DNA from 4 places in the Nonomuraea sp. ZG12 genome. Region 3 is predicted to be linked to each of the others. Evidence: riboswitches for the same ligand, from Rfam matches in the RefSeq annotation. Region 3 holds a riboswitch; each other region holds the start of a gene.
What was found. A riboswitch is a leader RNA that binds a small molecule or an ion and turns the genes downstream of it on or off. The one in region 3 is predicted to bind cyclic di-AMP.
Positions count from the first base shown of each region.

Region 1: linked by a shared signal. The riboswitch ahead of ACTMTF_RS01265 (C40 family peptidase) and the one ahead of ACTMTF_RS04565 (CHAP domain-containing protein) in region 3 are both predicted to bind cyclic di-AMP.
Region 2: linked by a shared signal. The riboswitch ahead of ACTMTF_RS38005 (coiled-coil domain-containing protein) and the one ahead of ACTMTF_RS04565 (CHAP domain-containing protein) in region 3 are both predicted to bind cyclic di-AMP.
Region 4: linked by a shared signal. The riboswitch ahead of ACTMTF_RS39030 (C40 family peptidase) and the one ahead of ACTMTF_RS04565 (CHAP domain-containing protein) in region 3 are both predicted to bind cyclic di-AMP.

Region 1 covers NZ_JBQHCW010000001.1:282,519-290,009, reverse strand. The annotation lists gene ACTMTF_RS01280 (glycosyltransferase family 4 protein) at 1-773, opposite strand, end outside; gene ACTMTF_RS01275 (M48 family metallopeptidase) at 770-2,290, opposite strand; gene ACTMTF_RS01270 (hypothetical protein) at 2,301-3,098, opposite strand; gene ACTMTF_RS01265 (C40 family peptidase) at 3,220-3,663, opposite strand; cyclic di-AMP (ydaO/yuaA leader) riboswitch at 3,794-3,952, opposite strand; gene ACTMTF_RS01260 (NlpC/P60 family protein) at 4,318-5,283, opposite strand; gene ACTMTF_RS01255 (NYN domain-containing protein) at 5,368-6,690, opposite strand; gene ACTMTF_RS01250 (response regulator) at 6,945-7,491, opposite strand, start outside.
Region 2 covers NZ_JBQHCW010000022.1:10,746-18,236, forward strand. The annotation lists tRNA gene ACTMTF_RS37970 (tRNA-Pro) at 866-942, opposite strand; tRNA gene ACTMTF_RS37975 (tRNA-Gly) at 1,032-1,102, shown strand; gene ACTMTF_RS37980 (uridine kinase) at 1,195-1,824, shown strand; gene ACTMTF_RS37985 (TrpB-like pyridoxal phosphate-dependent enzyme) at 1,884-3,194, shown strand; gene ACTMTF_RS37990 (50S ribosomal protein bL37) at 3,238-3,360, opposite strand; gene ACTMTF_RS37995 (DeoR/GlpR family DNA-binding transcription regulator) at 3,463-4,242, shown strand; gene galT (galactose-1-phosphate uridylyltransferase) at 4,239-5,318, shown strand; cyclic di-AMP (ydaO/yuaA leader) riboswitch at 5,385-5,519, shown strand; gene ACTMTF_RS38005 (coiled-coil domain-containing protein) at 5,579-6,505, shown strand; gene ACTMTF_RS38010 (hypothetical protein) at 6,685-6,912, shown strand; gene ACTMTF_RS38015 (hypothetical protein) at 7,045-7,473, shown strand.
Region 3 covers NZ_JBQHCW010000001.1:970,907-978,397, forward strand. The annotation lists gene ACTMTF_RS04555 (P1 family peptidase) at 1-779, shown strand, start outside; gene ACTMTF_RS04560 (aldehyde dehydrogenase family protein) at 850-2,277, shown strand; cyclic di-AMP (ydaO/yuaA leader) riboswitch at 2,509-2,656, shown strand; gene ACTMTF_RS04565 (CHAP domain-containing protein) at 2,668-3,324, shown strand; gene ACTMTF_RS04570 (fumarylacetoacetate hydrolase family protein) at 3,459-4,298, shown strand; gene ACTMTF_RS04575 (SDR family NAD(P)-dependent oxidoreductase) at 4,303-5,067, opposite strand; gene ACTMTF_RS04580 (MalY/PatB family protein) at 5,139-6,305, opposite strand; gene ACTMTF_RS04585 (mycothiol transferase) at 6,302-6,775, opposite strand; gene ACTMTF_RS04590 (CGNR zinc finger domain-containing protein) at 6,878-7,432, shown strand; gene ACTMTF_RS04595 (GNAT family N-acetyltransferase) at 7,448-7,491, opposite strand, start outside.
Region 4 covers NZ_JBQHCW010000023.1:88,719-96,209, reverse strand. The annotation lists gene lysX (bifunctional lysylphosphatidylglycerol synthetase/lysine--tRNA ligase LysX) at 1-1,200, shown strand, start outside; gene ACTMTF_RS39035 (LuxR C-terminal-related transcriptional regulator) at 1,461-1,673, shown strand; gene ACTMTF_RS39030 (C40 family peptidase) at 1,717-2,718, opposite strand; cyclic di-AMP (ydaO/yuaA leader) riboswitch at 2,725-2,876, opposite strand; gene ACTMTF_RS39025 (amino-acid N-acetyltransferase) at 3,162-3,719, shown strand; gene ACTMTF_RS39020 (RDD family protein) at 3,818-5,212, shown strand; gene ACTMTF_RS39015 (RDD family protein) at 5,330-5,818, shown strand; gene ACTMTF_RS39010 (histone-like nucleoid-structuring protein Lsr2) at 6,336-6,668, shown strand.

The DNA.
Region 1 (7,491 bases), 690 kb from region 3:
TAGTAGCCGGGCAGGTCGGCGGCGGGGACGGTGCCGGTGAACACGATCGACGGCCGGCCCGCCGCGAGCTTGTCCAGCTCGCGGCGGTACGGGCCGCCGCCCACCAGCAGCAGCACCGCGTCCGGCACCGCCCGCAGCACCTCGGGCCAGGCCCGGATGAGCTGGTCCTGCCCTTTGCGCGGCACCAGCCTGGACACGCAGGCGACCACCGGCCGGCCGCTCAGCCCCGCGAGCTCGCGCGGCTCCGCCCTGACCGCCGGGGGGCGGAACAGCTCGGTGTCCACGCCCGGCGCGAGCCGTACCAGCTTGTCCTCCCCGATCACGGCCGCCAGCCGGGCGCGGGTGTAGTCGCCCAGGTAGGTGACCACGTCGGCGTGCTCGCCGATCCTGCGCAGCACCGAGCGGAAGACCGGTGCGCCGGCCCACGACGCCTCGTGGCCGTGGGTGAGCATCACCACCCGCCGCGCGCCCGCCGCGCGCAGGCGCGGGGCGAGCAGGCCGAGCGGCGCCGCCGCGCCCAGCACGACCGTGCCCGCGCCGTGCTCGGCGACCAGCCGGGCGGCCCGGCGGGCGACGGCGGGCGTGGGCAGCATGAGCCGGCCCGGGTGACGCACGATCCGGTACGGCTGCCGCCGGTCGAATTCGGCGCACCCGGGCCAGGCCGGGGCGTAGACGGCCGCGTCCGGCGTGCGCAGGGCGAGGCCGTGCACGAACGACTGGATGCCGCCCGGCCGGGGCGGGAAGTCGTTCGTGACGAAGACCACCTTGGTCACGGGCCGGGGACGCCGTTCAGTTCTGCCCAGGAGCGCGCGAGGGCGATCCGCTGAGGAGTCGTGGGATGAGATGCATAGAGCACATATTCCACCGCATCCGGCGACAAGTCAGAAATGTTGGTGCTTGCCAGGCGTTTCTGCATCGCGGCGAACGTGACCGGGTCCCTCGTCAGGTCCAGGGCATGGACATCGGCCCTGGCCTCGACGGTGCGGCTGAGCATGTTCTGGACGGGGCCGGACAGGAACGTGGCCAGGGTCATCAACCCCATGATCACGCCGACCGCGCGGGGATCGGTGATCGAGGCGATGCCCGTACGCCTGCGCAGCAGCCGGAACCCGAGGAACAGCATGATCGCGCCGAGCGCGGTCCCCATCGCGCCGACGAGCGTGCCGTAGAGCACGTCGTCACGCTTGGCGTGACCCAGCTCGTGCGCCACGATCAGCTCCACCTCGGGCTGCGGCGCCTTGAGCAGGGTGTCGTAGACCACGATCCGGCGGGTGGCGCCGAAACCGGAGACGTAGGCGTTGAGCGCGGTCGTCCTGCGTGAGGCGTCGGCCACCAGCACGTCCTCCACCGGGACGCCGTCGCGCTCGGCCATCGCCATCAGGTTGGTGCGCAGCGGCCCGGCGGGCATGGCGTGGAAGTCGTTGAACACCGGCTCGAACACCACGGGGTAGACGAAGGAGGCGCTCACGGTCAGCGCGAACGCCCCCACCGCGGCGGGAATCCACCAGCGCCTGATCCGGCGGGCCAGGGCCACGATCGCGAGCACCATGACGGTCAGCAGGGCCGCGTTGATGCCAATGCCCTTGAGCCGGTCCGCCGTCCAGCCCACCCAGTCCTGGGTGGACAGCCCGTAGTCGCGCAGCACCGTCTCGAACCAGATGCCGAGCGGCCAGCGCAGGGCCTCCTCGATCGCGGTGATGGCGAACACGCCCAGCAGGACCCGCACCCACCACGGGCCGCGCACCCATCCCAGCAGCTTCGCGCCGAGCGGGGTGGCGACGAGCAGGCCCGCGAACACCAGGCCGAGCCCGAGGGACAGGTAGCTGGGCAGGCTGGTGGCCGCGTCGAACGCCTGCGACCTGGCCAGCTGGGCGGCGGTGAAATCCCGGGCCGGGTCGGGCGTGACGGCGGGCGCGGACGAAGGCAGCGCCTGCCAGGGCGTGGTGAACGCCACCACGCCCACCAGCACGGCGCCCAGCACGGCGAACGCCGCCCCGGCCTGCCGCCGCAGCATCGTGGCCCGCCGCTCGTCCCCCGCTTCCGCCACACCCCTCCCCTGCCCCTCTGGAGGCCGTCCAGCACCGCTGCCGGGCGCGGCTCCCCCCTCCGGGGCCGGTCCAGCGGGTCGCCCCGCTGCGGGCCGTCCAGCGCCGTCGCCGGGCGCGGCTCGACCGGCGGGCTCGGCGCTCTCGCCGGCCTCCACGGCCACCTCGCCGGCCTCTACGGCCACCTCACCCGCCTCTGTGACGCCGACGTCGTCGTCCGCCGCGTCGTTTCTGTTCTGGTCCATTCGCGTCCCCTCACGCCAGCTGGTCGCGCATGTACGCGCGCCACCGCTCCGTCAGCATGCCGGTCGAGAGCCCCAGCGAGGCGAGCGCCCCGTCGACGCCGCCCGCCTGAGCTTCACGGTAGAGCCTCACCAGGGTCCTCTCACCCCGGTGCCCGGCGAGGAAGCGACACGCCAGCCAGGCCTCCTGGTACGCCCGCGCGAGCCTGGCGCCGTCGCCCTGGAGGGCGAAGTCCGCCGGTCCCGGCAGATGGCGGGGGATTCGTCCCGCTCTGACCTCGGCGGCGAGCTCGGCGGCGGCCACCCGCACGGGCAGCCCGGCGTCCCGGTAGGCGACGTAGTCGGCGAAACCCTCGTAGAGCCAGATCGGCAGCCCGCCGGTGCCCGCGGCGACATGGGTCAGCTCGTGCGTCAGCACCACGTCCCTGCCGGTCGGCGTGAGCCGGGCGAAGAACTCGGGCACCACGATCACCCGGCCGTCGTCCGCCACGGCGGCCAGCCCGTCGACCGACGCCACCCCGGCGAGCCCGGCAGCCTCGGCGGCGGAGCCGGGCACCAGGACCACGGGACGCACCGGCCGGCCCAGCACGGCCGCCACCCGCCGCCCGGCCGTGTCGGCCCGGCGTGCCAGGTCGCGGAGGAGCTCGGCGGGCGCGTGGCGCCCGGCGACCGAAGAGCTTCTCCCTCGTACGACCACCGCTTCGTCACCCCACGGGGCCGGGACCTCGGCGAGGTCCGGAGCGCTGGCCGTGGCGGCCCCGGCCAGCAGCAGGGCCGCCAGCACCGCTCGACGGCTCACCCGCACGGACACGATGCCCGATGGTAGCCGCCCGAACGGCAGATCCGCCCCGAAGACGGCCCGATGGCGGTCTGATGGGCCCGGGACGGCCGAAGGCCCCGTCCCGGGCGGGACGGGGCCTTCGGACCGGGGATCACAACCCGGGACGTACCGCGCCCACGAACGACGACTTGCGCCATCCCGCGAGCTTCTCGATGCGCACCCGTTCGCCTGTCCTCGGCGAATGGATCATCTTGCCGCCGCCGACGTACATGCCGACGTGACCGAGCCCGCGGAAGAACAGCAGGTCTCCTTCCCGCAGGTTCTTGTAGGAGACTTTCGTCCTGATGCGCGCGAACTGGCTGTACGTGACGCGCGGGATCTTCACTCCGGCCTTCTTCCAGGCGAACTGGACGAGACCCGAGCAGTCGAACGAACCAGGTCCGGTGCCGCCGTAACGGTACGGGTCACCGATCTGCTTCTTGGCCACCGCGACCGCCTTACCGGCCATCAGCTGTTGCCGAGCGACCTTGGCCCGCTTCGCGGACTTGGCGGACTTGGCCGCCTTCGTCCCGGAGGAGCCGGAGGATTCGCTCATCGTCGCCGCCTGCGCCGACGTGGCAGGGAGGACCATCCCTCCGGCTGTCACGGTCATGGTCAGCGCCACGCCACTCAGGGCGATGCGGGACAGACGGGGGTTCTGCGAAGAGGTAGACAGGATTTCTCCTTGGATCTTCCACGAACGCCTACCGGGTTAGCTGACGGATTCGGGCCTGGAAGTCGCCCTACGGCGCGTGTCGCGCCGATTCACCCCTGATCCGGAAACGCGGATCGCTGGGTCCCCGGCTCCGTGCCTCCTGGCTGCACGGACTCGGCAGGTCACCGCCTCCATTCGTCTACAAGGGCGGGGGCGGCGACCGGCTGGAATGTTCATCGGTCCACCTCGGAAGATCCGATGGCGGTCCGCGGCGACATGGCGTGGCGCCGCGAGGCCAGAAGCTACGCCCGGTCGTCGCGATCTGGCAAAGCCTGAGTGCCTCAGTCAAGATCAGACAAAGGGAGAGTCAAGTCCTCCACCACTGCTGGGATATGGGGGTTCGTTATTGAAAAGTGACCCTTCTCACAGTTGACGATTGAATGAATTGTCAGGTCCCATCCGTACCTCTTGTCACATGCGTCACATCCATTCACGCCTGGAAAGCACGAAACCGGGCCCCGGAAATGTTCCGGGACCCGGCTCGAAGGGTGTGGATCACGGGCGGCGGGCGCCCGCGAAACTCCTGCCGTAGGCGGAAAGGGAGACCACCTTGACCACATCACCGGTCTGCGGTGCGTGCACCATCTGACCGTTGCCCGCGTAGATGCTCACGTGCCCCAGTCCCTGACTGAAGATGAGGTCGCCGGGCTGCAGGTCGTTCATGTCCACCGCACGGCCGGCCGTCCACTGCTGCCAGGTGGTGCGCGGCAGCTCGACGCCCGCCGCGCGCCAGGCGGCCTGCGTGAGGCCGGAGCAGTCGAACCCACCCGGTCCCGTGCCGCCGAAGACGTACGGCTTGCCGATCTGGCCGTAGGCGAAGGACAGCGCCGCCGCGGCGTTGCCCGAGGCCGGACCGGTGTACTTCAGACCGGTGCTGTTGGGATTGCCGGCGCGGTAGGCGCCGAGCCTGTTGAGGAGCTTCTTCTGCTGCGCGATGAGCGCCAGGATCTCCTTGCGGTCCTTGCTGACCGCGTCGCGCTCCTTGTCGGCGTCGCCGAGCGCGTCCTGGGCGCTGTCGCGCTCGATCTTGAGGCCGCGGTTCTCCCGGTCGAAGGCGGCGAGCTTGTCGGCTCGCTCCTGGGAGAGCTGCTGGGTCAGCGACATGCTGTACAGCATGTCGCCGGGCTCGTCATTGGTCATCATCGTGGGCAACGAGGTGTAGTCGCCCATCTTGTAGGTGTCGACGGCCATCGCGACCACCTGCTCGCGCAGATCGGCCACGGTGGCCAGCTTGCGTTTGTAGCTCTCGTTGAGCTTGGCGTAGCGGCCGCTGGCCTCTTTGTACTTCTCGGTCGCCGTGTTGTAGCGGTCGACGACCTTGTCGGCCTTGTCATTGAGCTTTTTCAGCTTCGCCTTGGCCTGGCTGACCGTGGGCTTGGGATCGGCCAGCGCGCCTCCCATCGGGGTCAGCAGCAGCCCGATCGCAAGACCCGTGGCCAGGGGTATCCGGCCCAACCTCACAGCGTCGCCTCCCAGGGGATATACCTGGGGCGAAATAGTACAGAAGTGACGGGGTAAGTCTCACCTAAACGTCATATTTGTAATCTAGGCGCGGCCCAGCCGTCGAAGCAGCAGTCCAGACGGAACGGGTCTGGCTCCCATCCGCCGCACCGATTCGGCCACCTCGCGGTCGGAGGAGACCACGGCGATGGCCCGGCCCGGCGGCTCCGCGCGTACGAGCTGGCGGATCAGGTCGTCGGCGATCTCGCCCGGCGCGCTGAACAGCACCCGCACCCCGCGCGGCGCGACCACCTGCACTGGCGAGTTGAGCTCGGCGCCGTCGAACACGGCGGTCACCTCGACCCGGGTCTGGGCGACGAGCCCGCCGAGGCCGGTCATCAACCGGGTGCGCTGGTCGGCGAGGGTGAGGGTGCCGTAGCCGGACTTGGTCACGTTGTAGCCGTCGATGATCAGATGCACCTGGGGCAGCGCGAGGAGCTGGTCGAGCAGCTGGGGGTCGTCGTCGGCCAGCGCGCGGGCGGGCACCCCGCGCACCCCAGGACGCTCGCCGGTGGCCGCGGCGACCGAGTCGGCGGGCTTGCTGATCGTGGTGGGCAGGGCCAGCTCTCTGCGCAGCCCCGCCGAGGCGTCCTGCAGGGCGTCGAGCAGCACCCTGATGCGGGCGTCCTCGATGCTCCTGCCCTCGCGGGCGGCCCGGCGCGAGGCTTCGAGCTGCTTCTCGACGTCAGCCAGGCGCTCGCGCAGCCGCCGCAGCTCGGACTCGCCGGCGCTGCCCGCGGCCGAGGCGGCGATCTTGGCGTCCTCGGCGGCGTGCGCCATCTCATCGGCGCGGCGCACGGCGGCCTTGGTGCGCTCGCGCGTCTCGTGCAGCTTGCGGCGCAGGTCGGAGTTCTCGGCGCGGGCGGACTTGAGCTGCTCGCGCAACCGCTCGGCCTCCTCCTTGGCGGTGTTCTTCAGGGCGGCGAGCTGCTCGCGCAGCCGGGAGACGACCTCCTCGCGCTCGGATCCCTCGGCCGCGACCGCAGACCGCTCCAGATCCGCCCTCGCCGACTCCACCATCTCCGCCCAGCCGGGGGGCCGGATGAGGTAGGCCGCCGCGGCGACGAGCACCGGATCGGCGGCGGGCGGCACGTTGCCCTCGGCCAGTGAGGCGATGAGCTCCGGCCAGCCGGCGGCCACCGACTCGGCGACCGCCTCGCGGAACTCCTTGTCGTTCTCCAGCTGGGCGGCGATGGGGGCGCTGCCCAGCCTGGCGCGCTTGCGCGGGTCGAACTTGGCGATGCCGCGCAGCGGCGGTGGGACGGCGACAGCGGGCATCGAGCCGAGGACCTGAGCCGCCAGGTCGACGACATTCAGCCGCACCTGCTCGGGAAGCGGGCGAGACAGGCCTTCACCCGCTGAACTCATCCCACTGTCCCTTCATGACATGCTCTTTCAGACAAGGGTACGGCTGTCGGCTACCTGTCCGTAACGGACACCCGAAAGGGGACAAGCGCTTGGTGGGCGTTATCGGACCGCGCGAGGACCGGCGCTCGCCCAGCAGGCGCGCCACGTCCGGCCCTGTCCGGGAACGCGGTACGACCTGACGCGGCCGGCCAGGCGAAAAGCTGGAATTCCAGCCCTCAGCCTCCGGGGACCGGCTCCGGCGATCGACCGGTCGCTCACGGGCCGGCGTCGTAGACCAGCAGCGCGATCTGCACCCGGTTGTTCAGCCCCAGCTTGGTGAGGATGCGTGAGACGTGCGCCTTGACGGTGGGCACGCTCATGAACAGCTCACGCCCGATCTCGGCGTTGGACCTGCCCTGGCCGACCGCGGCCGCCACCTCGCGCTCGCGCTCGCTGAGCCGGTCGAGCAGGGCGCGGGCGCGCTCGGTGCGCTGTCCCGCGCCGTCGCCGGACACGTGCGAGATGAGCTGACGGGTCACCGCCGGCGACAGGATCGGCTCACCCGCCGCCACCTTCCTGATGGCCGCCACCAGCTCGGCCGGTGGGATGTCCTTGAGCAGGAACCCGGCCGCGCCCGCGCGCAGCGCGCGCAGCACCTGCGCGTCGGCGTGGAAGGTGGTCAGCACCAGCACCTCGGGCGGCGACTTGGTGCCGCGCAGCGCCTCGGTCGCGGCGAGCCCGTCGACCTCCGGCATGCGGATGTCCATCAGGACCACGTCCGGCCGGTGCTCGGCGACCATCGGCGGCACCTGTGACCCGTCG
Region 2 (7,491 bases), on a different contig from region 3:
TCTGTAGGTGATCATCGCTGGGCCGTGGTCACTCCAGCCGACGTCCAGGCACACACCTGCCTGAGACAGGCGGATTCGCTCGTTGGTCTCCACGCAGGGCAGCCCTGGTTCCAAGAGGACGACGCCATGGCCGAGCGCACCGGCGAGGAGTAACGGTATTCCCTCGTTGAGATGAAAGTGCGCGGTGTCGTCGGCCTCGCCGAACGTGGCGGCTGTCACCAGATTCCGGCCTCCGCCGTAAAGAGCGAGGACGTCGTCCAGGGTGGCGCTCGTACACCAGGTGATCCACGTGGTGTCCCCTATGACGTCGGCAACCCGCTCGTAGTCAGTCACGGTGTGATCCTGCCGTTCACTACCGAGGGACATCAAGAGCTGGACGCATCGCCGAGGAGCAGGTGGGACAGGCCGCCGGGAAGAAACCGGCGGAATATCACACATTTGCCTATTTGTGCCCGAAAGGCCCCATAGGAATCCCTGTGTGCACGAAGTCGCGGAGTGGGACTTCCGGGACGACAAACACTTGTACCAGCATATGATCCGCCGGAATGCGGTCGAGGCGTTCAAATCTTTCGCGCCCGAGGGTGACATTGCATCGGACCAGAGCGACGCCACCGAACTGCCGATGTTTCGCAGACCAGCCGGCCAGCGAGTAGACATCGACTGGAGAGAAGCCCTGCTCTCACGCTTCAGGCAAGCCAGAACGCGGGAGCCAGGCTCAGCGTGAGCCCATGTTCAGCGTTGCCCACCGGAAGCGGATCCGCCCGTAGCCCGGTCGGACGCCGTGACGATGGACCGGCGTCTTCGGGCGCCGGCGGAGGCGTGGTCACGCAGACGGCCCCTTCCGATTCGGAAGGGGCCGTTGAGCTGGTCGGGGCGACAGGATTTGAACCTGCGACTTCTTGCTCCCAAAGCAAGCGCGCTGCCAAGCTGCGCCACGCCCCGTTACGTCGGTTACGCACACGCTCCGGGACTCCGGTACGCTTACGCCCTGACGACCGGATGAAGTCTAGTCCAGAGTTCGACCGGTTCGCGCGGACGTAGCTCAATGGTAGAGCCCTAGTCTTCCAAACTAGCTACGCGGGTTCGATTCCCGTCGTCCGCTCTCGGCACGAAAGGCCAGGTCATCCCCATGGGGAGCCTGGCCTTTCGCATCCGCGCGTCCGTGCCGGATTCGCGGCTCGTAGGCTCACAGGGGTGCGGGCACGACCGATCTCCATGGAATCGCTGGTCGATGAGCTGGCCGAGTCGATCTCGGGTCGGCCTCGGGACGCCTGGGTGCGGGTGGCCGTGGACGGGGCGGCCGCGGCGGAGCCCGGGAAGCTGGCCGATCGGCTGGTCGCGCCGCTGCGGGTGCGGGGGCGGACGGTGTTGCGGGTGTCCGCGGCCGACTTCCTGCGGCCCGCCTCGCTGCGGCTGGAGTACGGGCGGATCGATCCGGACGTGTTCTACGACGACTGGCTCGACACGGCGGCGCTGGCGCGGGAGGTGCTGGAGCCGCTCGATCCGGGGCGGTCGGGCAAGGTGCTGCCCGCGCTGTGGGACAGCCGGGTGGATCGGGCCTTCCGGGTGCCGTACGAGACGTTGCCCGCCGGTGGGGTGTTGCTGCTCGACGGGACGCTGCTGCTGGGCAGGGGGTTGCCGATCGAGGTGAGCGTACATCTGTGGTTGTCGGAGGGGGCGCTGGCGCGGCGGACGGCGGAGGACGAGCGGTGGCGGTTGCCCGCGTACGAGCGGTATGAGCGGGAGGTGCGGCCGGCGGATGTCGCGGATGTGGTGGTGCGGGCGGATCATCCGCATCGGCTGGCGGTCAAGGTCGCACGGTGACACCGCGACACCCGGCCACGAGCCTGGAACCCGGTCGCTGACCGGCGCAGACTGGGACGATGATCCCCAGCCACTGGTACAACATCGTTCCCGACCTGCCCACGCCGCCTCCGCCTCCGCTGCACCCGGCCACCAGGCAGCCTGTGGGGCCGGAGGATCTGGCTCCGCTGTTCCCCATGGAGCTCATCCGGCAGGAAGTGAGCCAGGAGCGGTTCGTCGCCATTCCGCAGGAGGTGCTCGACGTCTACCGGCTCTGGCGGCCCACTCCGCTGCTGCGGGCGCGCAGGCTGGAGAAGGCGCTCGGCACGCCGGCCCGCATCTACTACAAGTACGAGGGCGGCTCCCCGGCGGGCTCGCACAAGCCCAACACTGCCGTGCCGCAGGCCTACTACAACGCCCGCGAGGGCGTGCGCGGCCTGACCACTGAGACCGGCGCGGGACAGTGGGGCAGCGCGCTGGCCTTCGCCTGTGCCCAGTTCGGCCTGGAATGCCAGGTCTGGATGGTGCGGGCCTCCTACGAGCACAAGCCGTACCGGCGCTCGCTCATGCAGGTGTACGGCGCGACGGTACACGCCAGCCCGTCCCCGGTGACGATGGCGGGGAGCAAGGTGCTGGCCGGGGAGCCCGACTCGCCGGGCAGCCTGGGCATCGCGATCAGTGAGGCGGTCGAGGTGGCCGCCGCCGAGGCCGACACCCGTTACGCGCTCGGCTCGGTGCTGAACCATGTGCTCATGCACCAGACGGTGATCGGCGAGGAGGCGCTGGCCCAGCTCGACGAGATGCCCGACGTGATCATAGGCTGCACCGGCGGCGGCTCGAACTTCGCCGGGCTGGTCTTCCCGTTCCTGCGCGAGAAACTGGCCGGGAAGATCGATCCGACGCTGCGCGCCGTCGAGCCCGCCGCCTGCCCCTCGTTCACGCGGGGCCGTTACGCCTACGACTTCGGCGACACGGCGGGGCTCACGCCACTGCTGAAGATGCACACGCTGGGCCACGACTTCGTGCCCGACCCCATCCACGCGGGCGGGCTGCGCTATCACGGCATGTCGCCGCTGCTGTCGCACCTGTACGAACTGGGCCTGTTCGAGGCGGTCACCAAGTCGCAGTCGGAGTGTTTCGAGGCGGGCGTGCGGTTCGCCCGCACCGAGGGCATCGTCCCCGCGCCGGAGCCCACGCACGCGCTGGCCGAGACCATCGCCGAGGCGTTGCGCTGCAAGGAGAGCGGCGAGGACAAGGTGATCCTCACCGCGCTGTGTGGCCACGGCCACTTCGACCTGGGCGCCTACGACCGCTACCTGTCCGGCCGGATGGAGGATCTGACACTGTCGCAGGAGCGCATCGACGAGGCCCTCAGCGAGCTGCCGGGGTAGGCTCCGCCCGTGGTGAGGGAGCTCACCGCGGGCGGGTGAACCGTCAGCGCGCGGTGGGGCGCTTGCCGTGGTTGGCCTTCTTCTTCCTGCGTGCCTTGCCCTTACGGGCGCGCCTGGCCATGGGCTCATCCCTCCCGGATTCGGGGTGCGGCTTGCCGTCCTCCAACGTCTCTCCTGGGCCGGTCAAGCACAAGCCCATCCGATGACCTAACATTCCCCAACATATGCGTGTCATAATTTGGTGGAATCTGTTGGAAGGAGCGGGGGCGTGCTCGCACAGCAGCGGCAGCAGGCGATTCTCGAACGCGTCCGCGGTGCCGGCGGCGTCCGGGTGGCCGATCTCGTACGCGAGCTCGGCGTCTCCGACATGACCATCCGCCGCGACCTCGAGGTGCTCGCCGAGCGCGGGCTGCTGGAGAAGGTGCACGGCGGTGCGACGGCGCTCGGCCCCGGCTCCACCGAGGAGCCCGGCTTCACCGCCAAGTCCGCCCGCCAGCAGCAGGAGAAGGAGCTGATCGCCCGCCGCGCGGCCCGGCTCGTGCGGCCGGGCACCGCGGTCGCGCTCTCGGCGGGCACCACGACGTGGGCGCTGGCCCACCACCTGATCGGAGTGCCCGAGCTCACGGTGATCACCAACTCGGTCCCGGTCGCCGACGTCTTCCATCGCAACCCCCGCGCCGACCGGACCGTGGTGCTCACCGGCGGCGTCCGCACGCCCTCCGACGCGCTGGTCGGCCCGGTGGCCGTGGCGGCGATCCGCCGGCTGCACGTGGACACCCTCTTCCTGGGCGTGCACGGAATGAGCGCGCGGGCCGGGTTCACCACGCCCAACCTGCTCGAGTCCGAGACGGACCGGGAGCTGGTGACCGCCGCGCACCGGCTGGTCGTACCGGCCGACCACACCAAGTGGAACACGATCGGCATCAGCACCATCGCCGAGCTGACCGAGGCCGACGTGGTCATCAGCGACGCGGGGCTGCCCGAGGACGCACGTATGGAGCTGGCCGAACGGGCCGGCGAACTGATCATCGCGGAGGGCTCGCAGTGAAGCGCACCATCACCCATCTGGCCGACGGCCGGGAGCTGATCTACTTCGACCGGCGCGACGACGCCGACCGGAGCGCGATCGACCGGCGGCCCCTCGGGCCGCGGCCGGTGGCCTCCGAGCTGCGCTACGACCCGCTGACCGAAGAGTGGATCGCGATGGCGGGGCACCGGCAGACGCGTACGTTCCTGCCTCCGGCCGACGAATGCCCGCTCTGCCCGTCGTCCGACACCCGGTCGTCGGAGATCCCGGCGCACGACTACGACGTGGTGGTGTTCGAGAACCGCTTCCCGTCCTTTTCCGGAAATATCGGCTCTTATGAGGAAGCGGGCGGGCTGAGTGAAGTCCGGCCGGGGTTGGGACGGTGTGAGGTGGTGTGCTTCACCGCCGAGCACTCCTCCTCCTTCTCCCGGCTCTCCGACGAGCAGGTCGAGCTGGTCATGGAGGCCTGGGCGGACCGCACGGCGGAGCTGTCCGCGATCGAGGGCGTGGAGCAGGTCTTCTGCTTCGAGAACCGCGGCGAGGAGATCGGCATCACGCTCTTCCACCCGCACGGCCAGATCTACGCCTACCCGTACGTGACTCCCAGGACCAAGCTGCAGCTCGCCGCCGCCCGCCGGTACGCCGAGCGGCATCAGGGCCGCAACCTGTACGCCGACGTGCTCGACGCCGAGCGGGCCGGGCCTCGGGTGGTGGCGGCGAACGAGCTGTGGACGGCCTTCGTGCCCGCCGCCGCCCGCTGGCCGTTCGAGGTGCACCTCTACCCGCACCGGCAGGTGCCGGACCTGGCCGCGCTGTCGGAGGCCGAGCGGTCCGCCTTCGCGCCGCTCTACACCTCGGTCCTGAGGGCCCTGGACGGCCTGTTCGACGTCGCGATGCCGTACATCTCCGCCTGGCACCAGGCGCCGGTGCGGCAGGACCGTGAGCTGGGCTATCTGCACCTGGAGCTGTTCAGCATCCGGCGGGCGCCCGGCAAGCTGAAGTTCCTGGCAGGATCGGAGTCGGCCATGGGCGCCTTCGTCAACGACGTGCCCCCGGAAGAGGCCGCGAACATGCTTCGATCACAGGTAGATCACTGATTGATTTCCGATTGGAGTCGCGTTACCCGGGATCTACCACTAATATCCCTTGAGGCACGGCCGTAACGCTGTGCCACGCCTAATCCGGGCGAGTCGCCTGGAGCCGGGGACCCACCGCATCTGGGGTGAATCCACTTCGGTGGTAGGGAGCTCTCTGACCCGAACCCGTCAGCTAACCCGGTCGGCTGAGGGAGAGGAACCCGTTCGTGGCGGCAGCGTCCCCCGCGCACCTTGCCATTGGCGTCATCAGCGTGGCGGCGGTGATCTTCATTCCAGCGACGGTGTCGTCCGCGACCACCGTCACCACCACCACCGCTGAGCCCAAACCGACCGAGGCCAAGCTCCGTAACGAGCTCAAAGGGCTGAACCAGAAGGTCGACAAGCTCATCGAGCGTTACAACCTCAAGCGGGTCGAGCTGGCCAAGGCCAAGCAGGCCGCCGAGGCGGCCGAGAAACGGCTCGCCGCCGCCGAGGAGGCGCTCACCGCCGCTCGTGGGCGCGTCGCCGAGCTCGCCAATCTGCGTTATCAGAACGGCGGCATGCCGCTTCCGGCGTTGGTGGTGCCGCCCGACGGCGCCGCCGCGGCCCTGCTGGAGCAGGTCACCGCCGATCAGACGGCCCTGGTTCAGGACGTGTTCGACGCGCGCGACGAGAAGAAGAACGCCGCGGACGAGGCTGCGGCGCTGGCCCGCGACATCAGCGCCGACACCGCCGAGGTGGCCGAGCAGCGCGACGAGGCCGAGGACGTCATCGGCGACATTCAGAAGAAGCTCAAGGACCTCGTCCCGTTCAGCACCGGCCGCCGCTCCGACGGCAGCTGGGCGCCCCAGCTGCCGTCGGGCCCCGACAACATCACCGCCCGCACCCGGCTGATGCGCGAGCAGTTGCAGAAGAACTTCAAGCTGCCGTTCGCGGTCGGCTGCTTCCGCTCGGGTGGCGGCGGCGAGCACCCGCTGGGCCGGGCGTGCGACTTCATGATGAGCACCGGCGGCAGCCTCCCCAGCGCCGTCCACAACGCGCTCGGCGACAGCATCGCGGAGTGGACCGTCGACAACCGCGACAAGCTCGGCGTCAAGTACGTCATCTGGAAGCAGCGGATCAACCACGGCTCCGGCTGGAGCACGATGTCCGACCGCGGCAGCGTCACCGAGAACCACTACGACCACGTGCACGTCTCCATGCACTGATAAGGGGACGAGTAGCATCTGATGAGCTATTCGCACTCTTGAAGAAGGCGTTTCAGCGGGTCGTCGGTCTGTGAGGGTGGCGTCCGCCGAGGTCGTCCTGTGCGTTGGTGCGTGGCCAACTGCCTGCCACTTTCCGGGTTCGCCGGACGGGATCGCATCTGGCGCGAGGTGGTGTTCGGGTGCAACGGGTCTCGGTGGAGGGTGCCGCACATCTGGTGCTCGCGGACGGCGTGGTGCCGTTGCACCCGCAGGATGCGGTGTTCGCCGCGATGCTGACGGGGTGGGAGCGGCTGCCGGCCGCCTCGACGATCAAGACCCGGGTGGATCTGGTCCGGCGGTTCGCGGCATTCACGGGCACGCCGTGCCGGCTCCGCATCATCAACTCCGGCAAGGCCGGATCACGGTGAGCCCGCACTCTGCGTCACCTGCTACCCGCGAACCCAGGCCAAGGTAACCTGCTCCAACTGCGGCGAGCTAGCGCCACCCGTCGTGGTTGCGGGCGGCCGCACCGGCACCAGGCCCCCGCGTGCTTCAGTTGCATGCTCGCCGATCGCGTGGACGCCTTGCTCACCGGAACTGACGGAAGCATCGCAGCGGCACTACTTCCGCTGCGAGAGGCCATTCTCGCGACGAACAACGCCCAGGCCGCCCTCTCCCACTTAGGCCGTAGCCGAGCCCACGACGTCCTGGCCGAGATCGCCGCCGGACGTGCCCCGCTCACCCACGCCACCCTGGACCAGCACGGCCCCATCATTGCTCTGTTCGCGCGCACCCACCTGCTGCGACGCCTCCGCAGACACCTCAACGGCTCCGCACTCCAGCCTGGAGCGGCCTACCGGGCACGCGCCGAACTCGCCGCCAGCAGTCTCTTCCTCACTCACCTGCGCCGCCGAGGGCGCACCCTGGCCACCTGTCGACAGATCGACCTGAACGCCTGCATTGCCAGTCCTCGGCTCACGATCGACTGATGGCCGCTTCTGGTCGTA
Region 3 (7,491 bases):
ACGGCCGGGCGGCGGCCCGGGCGAAGAAGAGCGGTGGCGCCGCGGGCGGATCCAGCGGAGCGGCGGCCCGGGCGAATGAGGGCGGTGGCGCTCTAGGGGGATCCATCGGGGCCGGCACCGGCGCCATGGCGGGCGGGCTCGCCGGGGGGATCGGGGGCGCGAGCGTCGTGCTGCCCTCGGGAGTGACCGTGGCCGCGCTCGCGGTGGTCAACGCCGCCGGGTCCGTCCTGGATCCGGGGACCGGGGTCCTGTCCGGTGCCCGTTACGGGCTTCCCGGCGAGTTCGACCACCTGGGGGAGCCGTCGGCGGAGGAGGTCGCCGCCTGGCGGCCCGCCGGGGTGACCTCGCTCAACACCACCATCGGCGTCGTCGCCACCGACCTGACCCTCACCAAGGCCCAGTGCGGCAAGCTCGCCGGCGTCGCGCACGACGGGCTCGCCCGAGCCATCCGCCCCGCGCACACGATGGTCGACGGCGACACCGTCTTCGCCGTCTCCACCTGCGCCCTGCCCCCGCCACAACCCGGCCGGACCCTGTACGGATCCCGCCCCGCCGCCGTGAACGGGCCTGGACCCCGTGGGGAGCTCCGGGACGGCGCCGTACGTCGAGCGCCCTGGGACGGTGCGGCGCCCGAGGGGGCGCACCTGCACGACCTGCTCGCCGCCGGGGCCGACGTGTTCAGCCGGGCCGTGGCGCACGCGGTGCTGGCCGCGACCGGGCGGGCGGGCGCGCCCGCGTATCTCGACGTGTTCCCGAGCGCCCTTCGGCGAACGCCATGACCCGATCGCCATGACCCGCATGCCATGACCCGCATGCCATGACCCGATCGCCAGGACAAAGGGGGAAACAGTGACTTACGCAGGCTCGTGGCCGTCCGGCCTTCCGGTGGGGGAGGGGTGGGCCGACGCCCCGGCGTACGCTGACGTGATCTTCCCGTACGACGGCTCCGTCGTGATGAGCGCGCCCGTCGGGGACGCGGCGCTGGCGGCGCGGGCCGTGGAGGAGGCGCTCGCGGTCGCGCCCGCGATGGCCGCGCTGCCGTCGCACGCGCGCCGCGCCGCGCTGACGAGCGCGCACGACGCGGTCGCCGAGCGGCGCGAGGAGTTCGAGCGGCTGCTCGTGCTGGAGACCGGCAAGCCGCTGGTGGACTGCCGGGTCGAGGTGGCGCGCACGCTTGTCACCCTGGCCACCGCCGCCGAGGAGGTGGCGAGGTTGCACGGTGAGACGGTGCCGCTGGACCTGATGCCGTCGGGAGAGGGGCTGATCGGGTTCTGGACGCGGCGGCCCATCGGCGTGGTGGCCGGGATCACCGGCTTCAACTATCCGCTGCTGCTGGCCGCGCACAAGATCGCTCCGGCGCTGGCGGCCGGCTGCCCGGTCATCGTCAAGCCGGCTCCCGCGACGCCGCTGGCGACGCTCTGGCTGGTGCATCTGCTGCGCTCGGCGGGCGTGCTGCCCGCCGCCGCGGTGCAGCTCGTCACCGGGGACGTGGAGGTCGGCCGCACGCTGGTGGAGGACCGGCGGATCGGCGCCGTGTCGTTCACCGGCTCGGCCGCCGCTGGGCACGCCATCGCCCGCGCCGCCGCCCCCACCAAGGTGCTGCTGGAGCTGGGCTCGAACGCCGCCCTCGTGGTCGCCGCCGACGCAGATCTGGAGGCCGCCGCCGACGCCGTGGTGCGCGGCGGCTACTACGCCTCGGGGCAGGCGTGCATCTCGGTGCAGCGGGTGCTGGTCGAGGAGGCGGTGCACGAGGAGTTCCTCGGGCTGCTCGCCGCGCGCATGAAGGACGTCGCCGTGGGCGATCCGCGCTCGCCCGGGACGCGGGTGGCGCCGCTCATCGACCCGGCGGCGACGGACCGGGTGCTGGACTGGATCGGATCCTCTGGCGCCAGGCTCGTCACCGGCGGCGTGCGTGACGGCCGGGCCATCGCGCCGACCGTGCTGGCCGACGTGCCCGGCGGGGCCGCCGCCTGGGACGAGGAGATCTTCGGTCCTGTGGTGTGCGTACGGCCGGTGCCCGACCTGGACGCCGCCTTCGCCACGGTCAACGCCTCCCGGTACGGCCTGCACGCATCGGTCTTCACCCGCTCCCTGGCCACGGCGTTCGCGGCGATCGAGCGCATCGAGGCCGGGGGAGTGGTGGTGAACGAGGTGCCGGGCTTCCGCGCCGACAACATGCCCTACGGCGGCGTCAAGGACTCCGGCATCGGCCGGGAGGGCCCGCGGTTCGCCATCGAGGAGTTCACCGTCACGCGAATGGCGATCATCCGGCCCTGAAGGGGCGCGTTTCTGCCCTCGTCAAACCCGGAGAAAGGTAAAGAATGGAGGGCTGAATCCCTTGCGTGACAGGGGATTCCGTGAGGGAGTCAAGCCCTTCACTTGCATCGTTCTATGCCGTTCACTTACCTTTGAGTCATCCGCGGTACACGCCAGGGTCTTTCACATGCCCGCGTGACCGTTTCAATCGCCGAGACCGCGTCTGACCTGTGCCTCTGTTCGATCACAGGTCTGCCGCGGCCGCCGAATCCGCGAAACTCGCGAAACCGGGGACCCACGTATTTCTGGGGTGAATCGGTTGCTCTCTCCTGAGGCATCCGTAGGGCACTTCCACGCCCGAACCCGTCAGCTAACCCGGTAGGCGGCATGGAAGTAAGGAGCACCCCCAGAATGGCAAAGAACATCCTCAAGCGCGCTTATAGCCGGTCCAACATCGTCACCTTCGCTCTTGGACTGAGCGTCGCCGCCGGCGCCACCCTGGGCGGCACCGCCGCCATGGCGGCGGAGCACCCGTCGCAGCAGAAGGCGGTCCCCGCTGCCGAGACCGGCAAGGTCAGCACGCAGACCCTGCTGCGGGTCGCCGAGTCCCAGATCGGTGTGAAGGAGAACGCGGCAGGCGGCGGCACGCCGTACCACAGCTGGTACATGTCCTCCCCGCGCGCGACCGAGACGCTGGCCCGCGACGGCGGCGGCCGGCCGCAGCTGTACGCCAACGCCCCGTGGTGCGCGATGTTCGTCTCCTGGGTCGGCGAGAAGGCCGGCGCCCGGACCTCGGTCGGCTGGGACGCCTACACCGTCACCTACGCCGACTGGTTCAAGGCCAACCAGCGCTGGGGCACCGTCGCCAAGCCCGGCTCCGTGGTCTTCTACGACTGGAACGGCGCCAAGACCACCAGCGCCATCGACCACGTCGGCCTGGTCAAGAAGGACAACGGCGACGGCACGATCACCACGATCGAGGGCAACACCGGCAACGGCAAGGTCGAGGAGCGGGTCCGTCCCACGTCGCAGGTCGTCGGATACGGCTACCCCGAGTTCGCGGCCTGACGCGGGCACAGCACCGGAAAAGCGCTTGAGTAGGCTGCCGGACATGGCGAGCCCGGCGCGGGCACGCCGTGACCTGGACGGGCCCCGGCCGGGGCCCTGACCGGGAGCACTGTTCGCTTGACAGGAAGGCGCTCATGCACCTCGTTCGTTGCTCTCGTTCCTCCCGCTGGGCGGTGCGCGCCGCGGGCGGCGACCGCGCGCTGCCCGCCGGCTTCTCGCTCGGCGACGCGCTCTCCGCCGACCTCGATCACTTCCGTACGCTGCTCGAAGCGGCTTCCGAGCCGATCGACGAGGTGACGCCCGCCGCGCCCGTCGATCCCGACACCGAGGTGTGGGCGGCCGGCGTCACCTACCGGCAGTCCCGCGAGGCCAGGGTCGAGGAGAGCACCGAGCCTGACATCTACCAGCGGGTCTACGACGCCGAGCGCCCCGAGCTGTTCTTCAAGTCGATCGGTCGGCGGGTGCGCGGGCATGACGAGGCCATCGGTGTGCGGCCCGACTCCACCTGGGATGTCCCCGAGCCGGAGCTGGCCGTGGTGGTCACGGCCAGCGGCGAGATCGCCGGCTACACCGTCTGCGACGACGTCAGCTCCCGCTCCATCGAGGGGGAGAACCCGCTTTACCTCCCGCAGGCCAAGATGTTCGCCGGCGCCACCGCGCTCGGTCCCGGCATCCGCCCCGCCTGGGAGGTCCCCGACCCGTACGCCCTGGAGATCGAGATGACGATCTTCCGTGGCGGCGAGGTCACCTGGGAGGGCACGGCCGCCACCTCGCAGCTGCACCGCCGCCTCGACGACCTGGTCGGCTACCTGTTCCGGGCCGACCGTCACCCTCGGGGCGTGATCCTGTCCACCGGCACCGGCCTGGTGCCCGGCCAGGACTTCACCCTGACGCCGGGCGACCGGGTGCGGATCCGGGTCGACGAGGTCGGGACGCTCGCCAACGACGTGTTGCCCGCCATGGAGATCCGCTGACGGCTCACCGGGGCGGGTCGAAGCGGCCGTCTACGGCGGTCCAGCCGCCGTCCACGTAGAGCACCGAGCCGGTGACGAAGCCGGCGGCGTCACCGGCCAGGTAGACCACCGCGCCGGCCATCTCCTCGGCGGTGGCCCAGCGGCCCAGCGCGCTCTTGGCCGCGTACGCGTCGTACCAGGCGGGGTCGTCCTTGATCTGCTGGGTCAGGGGCGTCTCCACCACGCCCGGCGCGATCGCGTTGACCCGCACCCCGTGCGGGCCGAACTCGGCCGCCGCGGTGCGCAGCAGTTGCACGAGCCCGGCCTTCGTCGCCGAATAGACGCTCTGGCCGGGCTCGGTCACGCTGGCGCGGATGGACGCGAAGCCGATGATCGAGCCCCCGCCCCGCGCCACCATGCCCGCGCCGAAGGCCCGCAGCACCTCGAACGAGGCGCGCAGGTTGAGGTGCACGACCCGGTCGAACTCCTCGCTGGAGTAGTCCAGCAGCCGCTTGCGCACGTTGGTGGCGGCGGTGAACACCAGGACGTCGGCGGGGATCTCGTCGGCGCACGCCCGGACCGCCTCGGTGTCCAGCACGTCGAGCAGCCGCGCCGTGCCGCCGCACTGCCCGGCGGTGTCCTGTGCGGCCGCCAGGTCCTTGTCCGCGCACACCACCGAGGCGCCGTGCGCGGCCAGGGCGAGAGCCGCCTCCCTGCCGATGCCGCTCCCGGCGCCGATGACCACCGCACGCCGCCCGTCCAGGCGGAACAACCGCTCGTATGCCGTCATGGGAAGCACCTTAACGACTGGTCTGACCAGTGCACCAGGTGCCCTGGCATGCGGTTTCCCGTCGATGACGGTCAGAGGGCAGCGAGGCGGGCCAGGATCTCCCGCAGCAGGGACGGGCTGGTGGCGAAGTTGAGCCGGGCGAACGCGGCGCAGTCGACATCGGTGCCCTGGGCGAACTCCGCCCCCTCGCTGAGCTTGACCCGCGCCCTGTTGAGCACGTGCTCGGCCGGTGCGCCGGCGCCGATCGGCGTGCCGGTGAAGTCGAACCAGCTCAGATAGGTCGCCTCCGGCGAGTGATAGCGCAGGTCCCACGGCAGCGCCGCGGCCCACTCGGCGACGAGGCCCCGGTTGTGCTCCAGGGTGCGCATCAGCTCCGCGGACCAGGCGTCACCCTCGCGCCAGGCCGCCACGGTGGCGACCCGGCTCAGCGTGCTCGGCGTGCCGAAGTAGTCCAGCGGGGCCTCGGCCAGCGACCGGTGCACCCGTTCGGCCCCGACGTGCGCGACGGCGCAGCGAAGCCCGGCGATGTTGAACGCCTTGGTGGCCGAGGTGGTGGTGATCGTGCGCGCCGCGGTCTCGTCGCCCAGCGAGGCGAACGGGATGTGCCGGGCGGGCCGGAACGTCAGGTCGGCGTGGATCTCGTCCGCCAGGACCACCAGGTCCAGCTCCGCGGCCACCTCGGCGAGCAGCGCCAGCTCGGCGCCGGTGAACACCCTGCCGGTGGGGTTGTGCGGGTTGACCAGCACCAGCATCCGGCAGCCCTGGGCGCGCAGCCGGTCGGCCAGGCCGTCGCCGTCGAAGTCCCAGCCCGCCTCCCGCCACCGCATCGGCAGCGGCACGACGCGCCGCCCCGACCTGACGATGCTCGCCAGGAACGGCGGATAGGCGGGCACGTGGATCGCGACGGCGTCGCCGGGCCGGGTCGCGTGCTCGATCATCACCTGCAGGACCTGGATGAGATCGGTGAACACGCGAGTCCGTCCCGGCTCCGGCCGCCAGCCGTGCCGGGTGGCCATCCGGTCCTCGAACGCCTCGACCACCGGATCCCCGTCCGGCCAGAACGGGTACCCGAAGTCCTGCCGTTCGGTGACCCGCAGGATGCTCTCCCGCACGGCGGGCGGGACCCCGAAATCCATGTCGGCGACCCAGGAACCGAGGGTGCCGGGCGGCAGCGAGCCCCATTTGACGCCATGGCCCGCGCGCAGCCGATCGACGTCCACGCGCTGGAAGGCGGTCATGCCCTGGCCTCCGCCCCGGCCAGGATGGCGTCCCGGATGATCTCCATCTGGCCGTGGTGCTGGGCGAGTTCCTCGTACACGTGCAGCAGCGCCGCGCCCTGGGTCAGTTCGCGGTCGGGGCCCAGGAAGCCGGGTGGCGGAGTGCCGCGCAGCGGGCCGGCGGGGACGGCGGCGCGCGCGTCCTCGGCCAGGGCGGCGCGCACCGCCGCCGCCCGGTCCAGCAGCGGGCGCACCGGCCCGGAGGCGGTGAACTCCGTGTCGCGGTCGCGCGCCACCTCACGCCCCGCCACCAGGGCGCCGGCCCAGTACGAGACCACGCCGAGGCAGTGGGTGAGCAGCGCGTACGGGCTGTTCGCGCCGGGGAGCGGCGGCCGGACGTTGGCGAGCTCGTCACCGAGCCCTGCCACGATGCCGATCATGCCGTCCAGGGCCCGGCGGGTGAAATAGAGGTAGTCGTCGTCAGTGATCAATGCGAGCTCCGGGGACGAGCGGCGACCTCCCGCGAGAGCGTCACCGGCTTGACAGGTGACGCCACCATTGCGCCCGCCCGCGTCACCTGTCAAGGTGGTGACATGGGTTTCGTGTTCGTCAGCGGCGACCTCGCCCTCGACCTGGCCGGGACGCTCAAGTGGCGGCGGAGCGACCCCGAGGAGCTGCTGGCCACGCCCGCCGATCTGGCCCGGTGGACGGTCGAGGCCGGGGTTCTCAGCGAGGAGCCGCCGGTGGACGCCGCCGGGCTGCGGCGGACGGTGGCGCTGCGCGAGGTCGTCTACCGGCTGGCGCGCCACGCGATGGACGGCCGGCCCTGGCCGGAGGACGACCTGCACGAGCTCAACCGGGCGGCGGAAGGCCCGGCGCCCCGGACGACGCTCACCCCCTCGGGCATGATCCGCGCCGGCGACGTCACGGCGGTCGCCGCCGAGGTGGCCAGGGCGGCCATCGCGCTCCTGGCCGGCCTCGATCGGTCGCGCATCCGCGAGTGCGGCCACCCCGACTGCACCCGGATCTTCATCGACCGGTCCCGGGGCGGCAACCGGCAGTGGTGCGGCATGGAGGAATGCGGCAATCGCGTCAAGGCGGCCAATTACCGCTCCCGGAAGACCAGGGCCATGACCGCCGACCGATAGGCATGCGCGTGCGTGCTACGCCGTGGCGGTGTTCCGGCCTGCCAGCCAGTCGTCGCGAA
Region 4 (7,491 bases), on a different contig from region 3:
GAGGAGTCCCTGGCCGCCTGGAAGCACGACGTCGACCTGGGCGACCACGTGGGCGTCGAGGGCGAGGTGATCACCTCCCGCCGCGGCGAGCTGTCGATCCTGGCGGACAGCTGGCAGATCACCGCCAAGTGCCTGCGCCCGCTGCCGGAGAAGCACGTCGGCCTCACCGACCCCGAGGCGCGGGTGCGCCAGCGTTACGTCGACCTCATCGTCAACGACGAGGCCCGCGAGATGGCCCGGATCCGCAGCGCCACCGTGCGCGCGGTGCGCGACTTCTGGCACGAGGAGGGCTACCTCGAGGTCGAGACGCCGATGCTGCAGCCCATCCACGGGGGCGCCGCCGCCCGGCCCTTCAAGACCCACATCAACGCCTACGACATGGAGCTCTACCTCCGCATCGCCATCGAGCTCTACCTCAAGCGGCTGGTCGTGGGCGGCATCGAGAAGGTCTTCGAGATCAACCGCAACTTCCGCAACGAGGGCGCCGACTCCACGCACAACCCCGAGTTCACCATGATCGAGGCCTACGGCACCTACCTCGACTACAACGACATGGCGGACCTGACCCAGCGGATGTACCAGAAGGCCGTGGTCGCCGCGCTGGGCACCTCCGTGGTGGTGCACGACGGCGTCGAGGTCGACCTGGGCATCCCCGAGTGGCCCAGGATCAGGCTGTACGACGCGGTGTCGGAGGCGGTGGGCGAGGAGCTCACCACCGAGACCCCGCTGGAGCGGGTCCGCGCGCTCGCCGACAAGCACGACGTCCACTGGGACGCCAAGTGGGGGCAGGGCAAGCTGGTCCAGGAGCTGTTCGAGGAGCTCGTGGAGCACACCCTGATCCAGCCCACGTTCGTCATGGACTACCCGCTGGAGACCTCCCCGCTGACCCGCCAGCACCGCGACAACCCGATGCTGACGGAGAAGTGGGACCTGATCGGGTTCGGCACCGAGCTGGGCACCGCCTACTCCGAGCTCATCGACCCGATCGAGCAGCGCCGCCGCCTGGTGGAGCAGTCCCTGCTGGCCGCGGGCGGCGACCCGGAGGCCATGCAGCTCGACGAGGACTTCCTGCAGGCCCTGGAGTACGCGATGCCGCCGACGGGTGGCATGGGCGCCGGCATCGACCGCATGGTCATGGCGTTCACCGGTCGTAACATCCGCGAGACGATCTTGTTCCCGCTGGTGAGACCGACCGGCTGAGCGGGCTCTTTCCGACAGCGGCTCCGCCGTCCGCGCGGGACGGCGGAGCGAAGCTGTGCAGGTGTCACCACCGCGATCATTGCGCCCCGATATTTGCCGACATATAGCGAGTACTTCAGCTGCGGCGAGGCGCGTCGAGTCATGCCGATCTCGTGCTTGACGACCTTTCCCGCATGCGTTTACCGTCTGGCGGGACGAGCAGCCTCGCTCGGATCAATGACGTCTCCGAGTCGTGCTGTTGGTGGGAGGGAGGGCTCCCGATGAATGTGCTCACTGAAGGCGTTGAGCTCAGCCATGCCGATCTGGCATTGCTGGCCGAGCTCGCCAAGGGGGTAACGGTGGATCGGGTGGGACGGCGCTTGGACATCAGCGGGCGGACGGTGCGCCGAAGACTGCGGGGGATCTGTGACCGCATCGGCGTGGCCACCGCGATCGAGGCGGTGGCCTGGGCGGCACGCCGACAGCTGATCTAGCCCGCGAGGTGATCCAGCGTGAGGCGATCCAGCGCTAGGTGATCTAGTCAGCGATGCGCACGGCTCCGGCGTAGGGGCGCCGGTCGAGCGACGCGATGCGTACCACGTCACCGGTCCGCGGCGCGTGCACCATCATGCCGCCGCCCAGATAGATGCCCACGTGGTGCAGGTCGCTGTAGAAGAAGACCAGGTCGCCGGGGCGCAGCTCCTCCTTGGGGATGTGCCTGCCGGCGGTCCACTGGTCACCGGTGTAGTGCGGCAGCGAGATCCCCACGCGCTGGTAGGCCGCCATCACCAGGCCCGAGCAGTCGTAGCCGCGTGGGCCTTCGGCGCCCCAGATGTAGGGCTTGAGCTGCTGGGTGAGCGCCCATTGCGCGGCCTGCGCGGCCTTGCCGGAGCCGGGGATGGGCAGGCTGACGCGGGTGGCGGGGGTGCCCGGGCGGCCGGCCTCGCCGAGCGCGCGCTTGAAGAGGCTGCTCTCCACCTTGGCGACCATCTTGACGATCTTGTCGCGCTTGGTGTCGAGATCCTTGACGATCTCCGTCACCTCGTCGATCCGCGCCTTGGCGCCCGCTCTGGCCCGCTCGGCCGCCTTCATGGCCTTGGTGAGCTGGACCACCTCCTCGCCCTGCTGCTGCTGGAGCGCGTAGGTGGTGGCGGCCCGGTCGAGATAGTTCTCGGGGTCCATCGAACCGGCGAAGGTCAGGGCGTTGCCGAGCCCGCCGGTGATGTACTCGTTCTGCGCGAGCACCATCGCCTTGGAGCGCTTGGCGGTCAGCTCGGCCTCACTGACGGCCAGCGTCCTCTTGGCGCTCTGCGCGGACTTCTGGGCCGCCTTGAGCTTCTCGCGCTGCCCGTTGTAGTTCTCGGTCAGCGTCTCGATCTCGACGTGCATCTCCTCGACCTGCTTGGAGAGCTGCTTGAGCGAGGGCTTCGGGTCGGCGGCGGCGGAGCCGGGCGGGCCGGCCATGAGCAGGGCGGCGACCGTCACGCCGACAACGCCGAGCCGGAGGACCCGTTTCTCCTTGGTCCCGCTGCGCTTCACCGACCGAGCTCCTTCCATCGACGCCTACCGGGTTAGCTGACGGGTTCGGGCCGGAAGCAGCCCTACCGAGCCGAAACTCGGATTCACCCCTGGTGGTGCTGTGCGGGCACCACTTGTGGTTCCCCGGCTCCCCTGCGGGGATTGGGCGCGTCCCGTACGAGAATCGCGGGGGACATCGTCGCTGGACACTAATGCACTCCAGGTTCCTGCTCAACCGGAACTGCAGAGTCTGTAGAGGTTTCACAACCGAAGGGTCACAAGGTGATCTCGTGGCACCCCGTACAGAAAAGGATTTATGTCCCCTTTGCCCTAGGTTCGTCGGGGGATGGGACTGTAGGAACCGTGCAAATCCGAGCGTGCTCACCCGAACACGAGAGGTCACAGGATGGGGCAGAGGTGAGAGTTAGGGCTGAGCCGTAATGACATCTGTACGCTGGATGTCCATGGAGCAGGTCGCCGAACTCACGGTCCCAGAGACAGAGGTCGTCGTCCGGCGCGCCAGGACCCCGGACGTCCGGACCATCAAGCTCCTGGTCGACACCTATGCCGGCGCCGGACATCGGCTGCTGGAGAAGGCGACCGTCACCCTGTACGAAGACGTACAGGAGTTCTGGGTGGCCGAGCGCGGCGGCGAGGTCGTCGGCTGCGGCGCCCTGCACGTGCTCTGGGAGGACCTGGCGGAGATCCGCACGGTCGCCGTCCACCCGGAGGCCCGGGGCCTGGGCATCGGCCACCGGATCGTCTCGGCTCTCCTCGGCACCGCCAGGAAGCTGGAGCTGCAGCGCGTTTTCTGCCTCACCTTCGAGGTCGATTTCTTCGCCCGGCACGGGTTCCGTATCATCCAGGGCACCCCGGTCTCACCTGAGGTCTATGCAGAGCTGCTGGCCTCCTACGACGAAGGCGTGGCCGAGTTCCTGGACCTGGAGCACGTCAAGCCGAACACCCTGGGCAACACGCGTATGCTGCTCCACCTGGCATCGGGTGACGAGGTCCTTGACTGACAGGAAAGGTGATTGTTGATACCTATGTCGATACCTTGGGCCAGGACAGGCATGTGCCCTGACACGTGCCACATGCGCACTCGAAGCGAGGTGACACGGTGAGCACAGGACAGCCGCCGTATCCTCAGGACAACTCCGGCGACAACCCGCCGTACGGACATCCTGAATACGGGCAGAACACGGGACGCCAGCAGGGCGAGCCCGACCCCGACGTGACCATCGTCGGCTACCGGGCCGACGACGCCTATGGCCAGCAGCCCCAGTACGGGCAACAGCAGCAGCAGGGCTACGGCCAGCAGCCGCAGTACGGGCAGCAGGGCTATGGCCAGCAGCAGCCCGACTACGGGCAGCAGCAGGGCTACGGCCAGCAGCCGCCGTCGGGTCAGCAGGGTTACGGGCAGCAGCAGGCCTACGGCCAGCAGCCGTCTTCTGGGCAGCAGGGTTATGGTCAGCAGCCGCAGTATGGGCAGCCCGACTATGGCCAGCAGCCGGCCTCTCAGCCGGACTATGGGCAGCAGCAGCAGGCTTACGGCCAGCAGGGCTACGCACAGCAGCCCCAGCCGGATTACGGCCAGCAGCAGGGCTATGGACAGCAGCAGGGCTACGGCCAGCAGCAGCCCGACTATGGCCAGCAGCAGCCTGACTACGGGCAGCAGCAAGGCTACGGTCAGCAGCCGCCTTCGGGGCAGCAGGCTTACGGGCAGCAGCAGGGCTATGGCCAGCAGCCGTCTTCTGGGCAGCAGGGTTATGGTCAGCAACCGCAGTACGGGCAGCCTGACTATGGCCAGCAGCCGGCCTCTCAGCCGGACTACGGGCAGCAGCAGGCTTACGGCCAGCAGGGCTACGCACAGCAGCCCCAGTACGGTCAGCAGCCGCAGTACGGCCAGCAGGGCTACGGGCAGCCGGCGCCGCAGGCCGGCTACGGCCAGCAGCCCTATGGACAGGCGTACGGCACGCCGGTCGGGGTGCAGCCGCCCGGCGCTCCGGCGCCGCTGGCGGAGTGGTGGCAGCGCCTGGTGGCCCGTCTCATCGACGGCGTCATCTTCGGCATCATCTCCTTCCTGGTGTCCCTCGTCATCACCGCCCTGTTCGTCGCGAGCTACAGCTCGGTCACCGGCGCCACGAGCGGCTTCGTGGGCGCCTCCTCCTTCCTTGCGGGGCTCATCCAGTACCTCCTCCTGGCGGCGCTGTACGTGGCCTACGAGTTCTTCATGACCAAGATGAACGGGCAGACGCTCGGCAAGATGGTGATGGGGATCAAGGTCGTCCCGGTGGGGCAGGCGCTGCCGCCCGGCGGGCTGCCGACCGACCTGGCGCTGAAGCGTGCGGGTGGCACCTGGGGTGGTTATGTGCTCGGCATCGTCCCGCTGGTCGGCCCGTTGCTCGGCGTGATCGCCGTGGGTGTGAACGCCGCCTCCCAGCTCTGGGACAAGCCGCTGCAGCAGACGTTCGCCGACAAGTTCGCCGGCACCGTGGTGGTGAAGATCAAGTAGCGCAGACCACGCGCAACAGGGGCCGGCATCCCGTCGGCCCCTGTTTTGTGCCTCGATCCGGTACCAGAATGGGCCCTGCAAGGCTCTGACGGGCCTGCGATGGGGTGAGGTGAGGTTATGGCCGGGACACCGCCGCAGGTGGACCTGATGCCCGCTGAATGGTGGGAACGACTCGTCGCCAGGCTCATTGAAGCGCTCGTCTTCGGCGTCTTCTATTACATTCTGTTCATTGCGCTATGGGGCATCTTCCGAACTGTCGGGGTTCTGGACGCGTTCGAGGGACGTTTGCCCGGGGTGTTCGCTTGGGTGCTCGCGGGGCTGGCATATACGGCCTACGACTGGCGTCAACTTTCCCGAGGCGGGCGCACGTTCGGGAAGGCGATCATGAAGATTCGGGTTGCGCCGGGCGACCTTCCGCCGCGTGAGCGGCTCAAACGAGCCCTGCTCTATCCGGCGCCCGCTATGGTGATGGGCATTCCGGTGGTCAATCTGCTGGCCGGAATGTTCGTGTTCGGCGTCGGTCTGCTCATCTTGATCGACAAGCCACTCCAGCGTGGGCCGCATGACAGACTCGCGGGAACGCTGGTGGTCAAAGATCTTCGTTGAGCCACTCGTACCTGGCTCGATGGCTTTTCACAAAATTTTCCGCTTGATCCGGTAAGGAGCCTGGAGAGACTGGCATTAGGCTATGGACGTCCGGGTTGCCGGATGTTGGTGCCCCCTGCCGGGCTGTGGGCATCGGTGTGCCGCTATGGTCGGGTGCGGGCGGTGCTCTCACCTCGGGTGACATGAGGGCCGGGTGGCCCCAGCTCTCCCGCGACGTGTGTATAAACGCCCCTGAAACCCCGGTCCGCTGTGGAGACGAGGACGAATGCAAGCCGTAACAGACGTATTGTCGGCGCTCATCCCACCTGTCGTCGTGGGCGGCGCCTTCATCTTTGGCGTGGTGAAGTTGGTGCGCTCCGAGGGCGCCGGACGGCGTCCAAACCGCCAGGATCAGGCCGAGAACCACAACTGATCAGCGGCTCAGCGAATCACTGCAGCTCTGAATTGTCTTAACGCCTTTCCGGGTATATGTTTGGCTCAGGCGAATGAAACAATGCTCCGGGAAAGGATTGCGTAGATGGCCAAGCAGATCCAGGAGATTCTCATCGATGACCTCGATGGGGGCGAGGCCAATGAGACGGTCAGCTTCGCTATTGACGGCTCCACCTATGAGATTGACCTCAGCGACCTTAACGCCAAGAAGCTGAGGGACTCCCTCACGCCTTTCGTGCAGCACGCTCGCCGGGCAGGTGCCGTATCGGCGCGCCGTCGCGGACGCGGCGGGCAGCGTGCGATGAGCCGCGAGAAGAGCGCTGAGATCCGGCAGTGGGCCAAGGCCCATGGCCTGCCGGTCAGCGAGCGAGGCCGTATCGCCTCCACCGTCGTAGAGAAGTACGAGGCGGCCCACTAAGGAGCCGACTCCCCGACCATGCGCTTATGCCGATCGCCTAGGACCCCGGCGACCGCCATAAGCGCATGATCATTTTGGGGCGAATCTCAAATAGTGGACGTTTCCCGGGTTGATCTTCTGATTCTTCGGCATTTGGGCCGGTGTTTCCCGACGGTGCGGTGCGGGCCGTCGGCGAATGGGCGGCCATTTGTTGATCTGCTGCCTGGAGCCCCCACCTTTCCCCGCCTGACATCCTGACGCTCCCGCTTCCCCGGCCGGCCGTGCCGGGGTGGCGGGATTCGGCGTTATGCTGGCACGTCCGATCTTCACGGTGATCGCGTTATGGCGCGCGTGGTGATCCGGTTCGTGGAAGAGTCCGGCATGGAAGCGTTCCCACGCCGGCGTTCTCCCGGCGCGTCGCGGCGGACTGTTTCACGTGAAGCCGTTCAGGCGCACCGCCGCCCCAAGAGGCTCGCGACGCCACTCCGCCGCGCTCATTCCCTCCCGCCCGTTTAGGCGCACGTTCCCCCGGCCCGTACGCGGTGGTCCTGAAATCCACGCCCAAGCCCGTACACGGCGGTCCTGAAAACGGCGCCCCGGCCCGTACACGGCGGTCCTGTATCCACCGCCCGGCCCCCGTACGCGGCGATCCTGAAATCCACGCCCCCTGTACGCGGGCGGTCCCGTAATCCACACCCCTCGTCTGTACGCGAGCGGTCCGCTAATCCACCCGGCCCTGTGCGCGGGCGGTCCGGTAATCAACCCCCTGGCCTGAACGCGGAGGTCCCGTAATCCAGGCCAACGCGCGGCCCGGTACGCCGCCGGGGCGCCACCGGTAACGATC